DNA from 2 places in the Nesterenkonia populi genome. Region 1 is predicted to be linked to the other one. Evidence: predicted binding sites of a transcription regulator. Region 1 holds the regulator's gene; the other holds the start of a gene.
The links. Region 1 encodes HrcA, which represses chaperone genes, less so after heat shock. Its sites were predicted from a motif close to TTNGCACTCGNNNNNNNCGAGTGCNAA; they were not measured.

Region 2: groL (chaperonin GroEL) is a predicted target of HrcA. The motif match lies at 1,500-1,526, and genes of this name have one in related genera.

Annotation. Positions count from the first base shown of each region.
Region 1 is NZ_VOIL01000001.1:1,595,981-1,600,228, forward strand. It holds gene FWJ47_RS07355 (DUF3097 family protein) at 104-949, opposite strand; gene hrcA (heat-inducible transcriptional repressor HrcA) at 1,064-2,089, shown strand; gene dnaJ (molecular chaperone DnaJ) at 2,118-3,236, shown strand; gene FWJ47_RS07370 (16S rRNA (uracil(1498)-N(3))-methyltransferase) at 3,253-4,044, shown strand; gene FWJ47_RS07375 (PhoH family protein) at 4,070-4,248, shown strand, end outside.
Region 2 is NZ_VOIL01000001.1:425,606-429,853, reverse strand. It holds gene FWJ47_RS02025 (LytR C-terminal domain-containing protein) at 1-231, shown strand, start outside; gene FWJ47_RS02020 (lipid II:glycine glycyltransferase FemX) at 270-1,418, opposite strand; gene groL (chaperonin GroEL) at 1,656-3,293, shown strand; gene FWJ47_RS02010 (LacI family DNA-binding transcriptional regulator) at 3,573-4,248, opposite strand, start outside.

The DNA of each region.
Region 1 (4,248 bases):
TCCAATTTTACGACTGTCCGCCTGAACAGCCGCTGATACCTGTGAAATGGGCACGAGGGCGTGTCACGCCGGATGATGAGCGGGTGAGGCGCGCCAGCAGGGACTAGACCGTCACGAAGTCGATCAGCTCCTCGACGCGTCCCAGCAGAGTGGGCTCGAGGTCCACGTAGCTGCGGACCCGGCCGAGAATCTGCTTCCAGCCGTGAGCGATGTCGCGCTGGCTGCTGTGCGGCAGGCCAAGCGCTCTGAGAGTGCCGACTTTGATGTCGGTGCCGCGAGGAATGCGCGGCCATTCCTCCAGGCCGACGCGTTCGGGCTTCACGGCCTGCCACACGTCCACATAGGGGTGGCCGAGGATGAGCACGTTTCCGCGGGCGCCCGGCTGAGACATCACCTCCTGGGCTATTCGGGTCTCCTTCGAACCGGGGACGAGGTGGTCCAGCAGCACTCCGAGGCGGCGGTGGGGGGCGGGCTGGAACTCGGCCACGGCGCCCCTGAGGTCGTCGGCGCCGTGGAGAGGCTCCACGACGATCCCTTCGGCGCGCAGGTCGTCGCCCCAGACCTTCTCGACCAGTTCGGCGTCGTGGGTGCCTTCGACCCAGATGCGGGAGGCGCGAGCGGCCCGGGCCCTCTGGCCGGTGACGGCGAAGGACCCTGAGGCGGTGCGCCGGGGCGCTGCCCGGACGGTCCTGGGCTGGGGCGCAATGAGCTCCACGGGCTCTCCGTCGATGAGGAACCCAGGGCCCAGCGGGAAGGTTCGGACGGCTCCGCGCCGGTCCTCGAGCCGGACGCTGCGGACGCCGTGGACGTGGTCGAGTCCGACGACGGCGCCCGTCCAGCCGGTCTCCGTCTCCTCCACGACGGTGCCTGTCTCCGCCGGCGCCTGCGGCAGCTGAGGCGCTCGGCGGTGGGCGGAGAGGTCCTGCGGTCCCCATGAGTGCATCGGCATAGGGTGAGACTCTAGTGAGGCGGGGCTCCCGGCTCGCGGCGACGCGCCATGGCGGGAGCAGCGTCCACCCGTATAATTAGCAGTCGACATTGGAGAGTGCTAAGGAGGTGCGCGGTGTCCGACACCCGGCGGCTGCAGGTGCTGCGAGCCATCGTGGAGGACTACGTCCACACCCGTGAGCCGGTGGGCTCCAGGGCGCTCGTGGAGCGGCACAACCTGGAGGTCTCCCCGGCGACCATCCGCAATGACATGGCCCAGCTGGAGGAGGACGGGCTGATCGCCGCCCCGCACACCTCTGCGGGGCGCATCCCCACCGACTCCGGATACAGGCTGTTCGTCGACCGGATCACTGAGGTCCGTCCGCTCTCCAAGGCTGAGCGCCGGGCCATGGATCTGCTCGCGGACACCGCCGATGACCACGAGGCGATGCTTGAGCAGACCGTGCGGCTGCTCGCCACGCTGACCAACCAGGTGGCCGTGGCCCAGTATCCGCAGCAGACCTCGGCGAAGATCCGGCACGTCGACGTCGTCCCGGTCACCGGGACCCGGGCGGTGGTGATCGTGATCCTCTCCACGGGCAAGGTGGAGCAGCGGATGGTCACCCTGCCCCAGCCCGCACAGGACGATTCCCTCCACACGATCGGGCTTCGGCTCTCCGAGAAGCTCGCGGGCCGGTCAGCCTCCGCCCTGCCCCTGCCGGCGGAGAGCCTGATGGGCGCCGTCGAGCCTGCCCTGCGGCCGGCCATGGCGATCATCGCCAACGCGCTCGAGGGTCTGCTGGAGTCGGGCCGGGTGGATCGCATCATCATGGCCGGCACTGCTAACCTCGCCAAGTCAGGCGGGGACTTCGGCCCCTCCATCGCCCCGATCCTTGAGGCCCTGGAGGAGCAGGTGACCCTGCTGCGGCTGCTGCACGAGATGCAGCAGGACCGGCGGGGCCTCTCCATCCGGATCGGCCAGGAGACCTCGCACCGTTCTCTGGTGGAGACCTCCGTGGTAGCCGCCGAGTACGTGCCCTCCGACGCCGGGGGCGAAGGCGCCAAGCTCGGCGTCGTCGGCCCCACCCGAATGGACTACACCTCAACGATGTCGGCCGTGCGGGCCATGGCGCGGTACCTTTCGCGCATCCTGTCCGAATAGAGAACCAAAAGGGTGAGAACCACAGCTGATGAGCTCTGACTACTACGAGGCGCTGGGCGTCTCTCGGAACGCCTCGACCGAGGAGATCAAGAAGGCCTACCGCAAGAAGGCCCGCAAGCTGCATCCGGACGTCAACGACGCCGAGGATGCCGAGGAGCAGTTCAAGCTGCTCGGCACGGCCTACGAGGTGCTCGCGGACCCCCAGAAGCGGCAGAACTATGACGCCACCGGTGACCCCGAGGGCCGTCCCGCCGGCTTCGGAGGGGGCGGGGGCGGCTTCGGCGGCTTCAGCGACATCTTCGAGACCTTCTTCGGCGGGGGCTCGGCAGGCCCCGCCAGTCGTACCCGGCGCGGCCAGGACGCCCTCCTGCGGGTGCGCATCGACCTGCGCGATGCTGTCTTCGGCACCACCAAGGAGGTCGAGGTCGAGACGGCGGTCGGCTGCTCCGTGTGCGACTCATCCGGAATGCAGCCCGGCACCAGGCCGACCACCTGCCCCGACTGCCACGGCCAGGGCCAGATCCAGCGCCCCATGCGATCCATCCTCGGCACCGTGGTGCAGACCCAGACCTGCCCGCGCTGCACCGGCTTCGGCAACATCATCGAAGATCCCTGCAAGGAGTGCGACGGCCAGGGCCGGGTCCGTGAGCGGCGCACCCTGAAGGTGAAGATCCCCGCGGGCGTGGACCGCGGCAACCGCATCCACCTGGCCGGTGAGGGGGAGGCCGGCGTCGCCGGGGGCCCTCCGGGCGACCTGTTCATCGAAGTGGACGTCCGCACGCATGCCGTCTTCACCCGGCGCGGCAACGATCTGCACGCCACGGTCACGATCCCGATGGCCTCCGCGGCGCTGGGCACTACGACGACGATCGAGACCTTCGACGGCACCGAGGAGCTCGAGGTCAAGCCCGGGACCCAGTCCGGCGAGGTCATCACTCTGCGGGGCAAGGGCGTCGCCCATCTGCGGGGCACCGGCCGCGGCGACCTCAAGGTGCACCTGAAGGTGGAGACCCCCACCAAGCTCAGCGACAAGCAGCGCGAACTGCTGAAGATGCTCGCGGAGGAGCGCGGCGAGAAGCCCGGTGAGTCCTCCACCGAGCACAAGGGCATGTTCAAGAAGTTCCGCGAGGCCTGGGAGTCCCTGTGACCCCGCAGGTGCGAGCATGACGGCCCCCCTGTTCCACCTGCGGCCGGGCGCCCTCGACGGCGCGACCTCCGGATCAGTCATCCTGCTGGACGGTGCAGAGGGCCACCATGCCGCCACCGTGATGCGGCTGGCGCCCGGCGAGGAGATCCAGCTCTCCGACACGGAGCGGACCCGGGTGAGCGGCGTCGTGCGCGAATCCGGCGAGGGCCGGCTGCGCCTGGAGGTCCGCGAATCCGTCATCGACCCGGAGCAACTCCCCAGGCTCGTCCTGGTGCAGGCGCTGGCGAAGGACAAGCGGGACCTGCAGGCCGTGGAGTCCGCCGCCGAGCTGGGGGCCGACAGGATCATTCCCTGGCAGGCCGAGCGCTCTGTGGCGAAGTGGAAGGCCGGCCGGGAGGCCAAGAAGCACTCCGAATGGGCAAGCACCGCGGCGGCCGCGGCCAAGCAGACGCGACGCACCGGCATCCCGCCGGTCGAGCAGCTGCACACCACCGGCCAGTACGTCCGCAGGGTCAGCGGCGAGCCGGGCACCGCGGTCCTCGTGCTCCATGAGACGGAGAAGATCAGCCTCCGGGACGCTCTCGCCCAGCTCGGAGCCCTCGGAGAGGCCGTGGCCGCCCCGCAGGAGCTTCACCTCGTGGTGGGCCCGGAGGGCGGCATCAGCGACGCGGAGCTCGCCCAGCTGACGGAGGCTGGGGCGCGCACCGCACGGCTGGGCGCCACCGTGCTGCGGTCCTCCACGGCCGGCCCCGCGGCCCTGGCTGGAGCCCAGCTGCTCCTTGGGCGCTGGGACTGGCCGCTATCCTGATCAGTGACGACGCCGACCATCACAAGTGAGGCTTTCCATTACTGAGACCCCGAATGCCGAAGAGCCCGTCGAGGGCCAGCCCGCCGCTGAGCGGCAGGTGACCTTCGCCGACGCCGAGACGATGTTCCGCACCCTCGGTGTGCAGGACCTGGCCGTCCGCATCCTCGCCGGCCTCTACCCGGAGGCCAGCATCGGGCTGCGCGA
Region 2 (4,248 bases), 1.2 Mb from region 1:
AACACCACCGGTCGGCTCGACTGGGACTCCTCGTGGGGCCAGGTCGGCACTCCCGTGGTCTTCTACCCCACTGAGGACGAGGCGGAGTTCGCCCAGGAGGTTGCGCAGGCGATGGGCTTCGAGAACACCTCCCACAACCCTGCCTGGGAGACCGCGGTGATCGTAGTCGGTCCCGAGTACTCCCTGGTGCACACCCAGGACGAGCTGGAGCAGTTCGTCGAATCACAGTGACGCCGCCCGTCCGCTGCCGGGAGCCCTGAGCCCTCAGCTCACTTCCGCGGGCGGTATCGTCTGTAGGCAGCGGCGATGACCGGGTCGACGGCGTAGTCCCACTCGCCGAGAGTCTGCATCAGCTCCGCGCCCTGCTTGGTCTTGAACTGGGTGATGCCGGTGGTCGGCTCGGTCCGCTCCAGGGAGGGGCTCACCCCGCCCAGGTTGAACCAGCGCAGCCTGTTCTCCACCAGGTGCTCGATCTGCTGAAGCTTCAGGAAGATCGGCGCCTCCAGCTTCCGCTGCTGCTCGGAGGATCCCGCGTAGAGGGCGTGGCCGGTCTCGCCCTGGCCCACGTACAGGCTCGTCGCCAGCTGCTGGCCCTCAGAGCTGGCGAGGAAGATCGTGGTCTCGGCGATCCCGGAGCTGCTCAGCGCCTCCATCAGCGTCCTCACGCCCTCCTTGGGGCGGGGGGTGAACCCGTGGCGCTGCGCGGTCTGCAGATGAAGCGCGTAGAAGTCCTCCAGCGACTCCGTCCCGTGCCGGGTGACCTCAACCCCGCTGCGGGCCGACTTCCGCATGGATTTGCGGGCGCTGGAGCTCATCCCGGCGAGCACGTCGTCGACGTCGAGCGGCTCCCCGTCCTCTGAGGCCAGGGGAATGCGCGCCTGGAACTGGGGCCAGCCGGCTTCCAGGCTCATGCTGATCGGCAGGTCCTTCCACCCCAGTCCGATCAGCTCCGCCTGCAGCGCGAGGGCCTCCTCGTCGACATGGTCGGGCTCGACGTCGGGGATGGTCCTGGCCTGTTCGGCGGCCAGCGCGTCGCGGATCGTGCCGGCGCTCCACCGGCGGGCCACTGTGGGCAGGCCCATGCGGATCAGGAAGGCCCCGGTGGACTTCAGGTACTCGGTCAGCGCCGGCAGCACCGCGGGGTAGGAGGTGTGCGCGGGGTCGATCACCGGGCCCTCGGGGATGTAGGCGAAGTGTTTGCGGCCTAGCACTGGAATCCGCTCCGGGATCGGCACCCGTTTGCCCAGCACCAGCGCCGTGCCCACCAGGTTCTCTCCCTGCCAGATCCCCAGGGCCTGGGAGCGCCAGGAGCTTACTCGCGCCCAATGCGGGTTCTGCAGGAAGTTCGCCTCCGGCCGGGAGGCCAGGAAGCCCAGGTGCTCCTCGGCGGCAATGGGGCGGATCGTCACAGCGCTCATCGCGCCAACAATACCGTGGGGGCACTCCCGGGAGAGGTGCTTCTCCCTTGCACTCGGAGGGGGTGAGTGCTAAGAATTGTATTAGCACTCTCAGAGTGAGACTGCTAAAGCTGAACCTGACAGGTGAAGGCCATTCGGTGCTCCCGGTGACGCGGGAGCGGGCCGTCCGTCGCGGGCATCTGACAGGGTTCCCCCAACATCGTCAGATCACAAAGGTCCAGGAAGGACAGTGCAGACATGGCCAAGACCATTGCATTCGACGAAGAGGCCCGCCGGGGCCTCGAGCGGGGCCTGAACGCCCTCGCCGACGCCGTCAAGGTCACCTTGGGCCCCCGCGGCCGCAACGTGGTGCTCGAGAAGTCCTGGGGTGCCCCCACCATCACCAACGACGGCGTCTCCATCGCCAAGGAGATCGAGCTCGAGGACCCGTACGAGAAGATCGGGGCCGAGCTGGTCAAGGAGGTCGCCAAGAAGACCGACGACGTCGCCGGCGACGGCACCACCACCGCCACCGTGCTCGCGCAGGCGCTCGTCAAGGAGGGCCTGCGCAACGTGGCGGCCGGTGCTGACCCGGTCGGACTGAAGCGCGGCATCGACACGGCGGTCGAGGCGGTCACCGAGGAGCTGTTCAAGGCTGCCAAGGAGATCGAGACCACCGAGCAGATCGCTGCCACCGCCTCCATCTCCGCCGCCGACAAGCAGATCGGTGACCTGATCGCTCAGTCCATCGAGAAGGTGGGCAAGGAAGGCGTCATCACCGTCGAGGAGTCCAACACCTTCGGCCTGGAGCTGGAGCTCACTGAGGGTATGCGCTTCGACAAGGGCTACCTCTCCGGCTACTTCGTCACCGACGCTGAGCGTCAGGAGGCCGTGCTGGAGGACCCCTACATCCTCATCGCCAACTCCAAGATCTCCTCCGTGAAGGACGTCATCGGCGTGCTTGAGCAGGTCATGCAGTCGGGCAAGCCGCTGCTGGTCATCGCTGAGGATGTCGAGGGCGAGGCCCTGGCGGCCCTGGTGGTCAACAAGCTCAAGGGCACCTTCAAGTCCGTGGCTGTGAAGGCGCCCGGCTTCGGCGACCGCCGCAAGGCCATGCTGGCTGACATCGCCATCCTCACCGGCGGTCAGGTCATCGCCGAGGAGGTCGGCCTCAAGCTGGAGAACGCGACCCTCGACCTGCTGGGCACCGCCCGCAAGGTGGTTGTGACCAAGGACGAGACCACCATCGTGGAGGGTGCGGGCGACGCAGACGAGATCGCAGGCCGCGTCAGCCAGATCAAGGCCGAGATCGCCAACTCGGACTCCGACTACGACCGTGAGAAGCTCCAGGAGCGTCTTGCCAAGCTGGCCGGCGGCGTGGCCGTCATCAAGGCCGGCGCGGCTACTGAGGTGGAGCTCAAGGAGCGCAAGCACCGCATTGAGGACGCCGTCCGCAACGCTAAGGCTGCTGTGGATGAGGGCATCGTCGCCGGCGGCGGCGTGGCCCTGATCCAGGCCGGCGCCCGCGCGTTCGAGGGCCTGAAGCTTGAGGGCGACGAGGCGACCGGCGCGAACATCGTGAAGTTCGCCGTCGAGGCCCCGCTGAAGCAGATCGCCATCAACGCGGGCCTTGAGGCCGGCGTGGTGGCTGAGAAGGTCAAGGGCCTGACCGACGGCGTGGGCCTCAACGCTGCCACCGGCGAGTACGAGGACCTGCTTGAGGCCGGCATCAACGACCCGGTCAAGGTCACTCGGTCCGCGCTGCAGAACGCAGCCTCCATCGCCTCGCTGTTCCTCACCACTGAGGCCGTCGTGGCCGACATCCCTGAGAAGCAGCCGGCTGGTGCCGGCGCTGAGGGCATGGACCCGATGGGCGGCATGGGCGGCATGATGTGATCGTTGCCTGACCTCCTCATAGAAGAGCCCGTGAGGGCATTTCTTGAAGCAGAACTATGAGTTGGACTGAGTAATTGAATCTAGGTCGCGAGGGCCTGGGCCCGGTGCTGAATCGGGCCCAGGCCCTCGCGCTATGTCGAGACCCGATCGATGTCGTACTTCAGGTGGTCGAAGAAGTTATCCATGATTGCGCTGGCTGCGGCTTAAGGCATGCTGCGGCAGCCAATGAGGCTCGAGGGCCCCGCCGGGCCGGTGACTGCTTTTCTGCAGGCGCATCGGTCAGGAGATCTTCGTATGTGCCTGGGTGGACTCGCGGGCGATCAGCTGCGGCTGGAATACGGTGTGCTCGACCGGCGAGCAGGGGTCCTTTATGGCACGCTCAAGAAGCTTGGCGGCGTGTTTGCCCATCTCTGCTGAAGGTTGGCGGACGGAGGTTATGGGTATGGTCGCGTTCGCAGCGAACTCAATGTCGTCGTACCCGGCGAGCATCATCGTTCCAGGGACGTGCACGCCGGCACGCACAAGAACCTGCAGCGCGCCGAGGGCAATGAGGTCATTGGCGGCGAAGATGCCGTCCGGCCGCTGATCGGGTGGTCGGGCGAGGAGCTGCTCGGCAGCACGGCGTCCGGCGGCCGCGTCCATAGCACCGGAATCCGAATACTCGACTGCGACGTTTTCTCGGCCTTCCTGGGCGCGGCTCTCTGCCCCTCTGAGGCGGTCGCGAACCTGACCCAGGCTCTGCGGCCCTCCGATGACCATGACACGTCGCGCACCTTGGCTGATGAGGTGGTCAGCGGCCAGCCAGCCTCCGCGTACGTCGTCAACCGAGACGGACGAGAGCTCGCCGTCTCCGGCCTTCCGGTCCATGATGACCACGGCGACACCGGTCTCTTTCAGCTTCTGGAGCCGTGGCACCACGTCGCCGACGGGCACGATCAGAATCCCCGAAACCCTC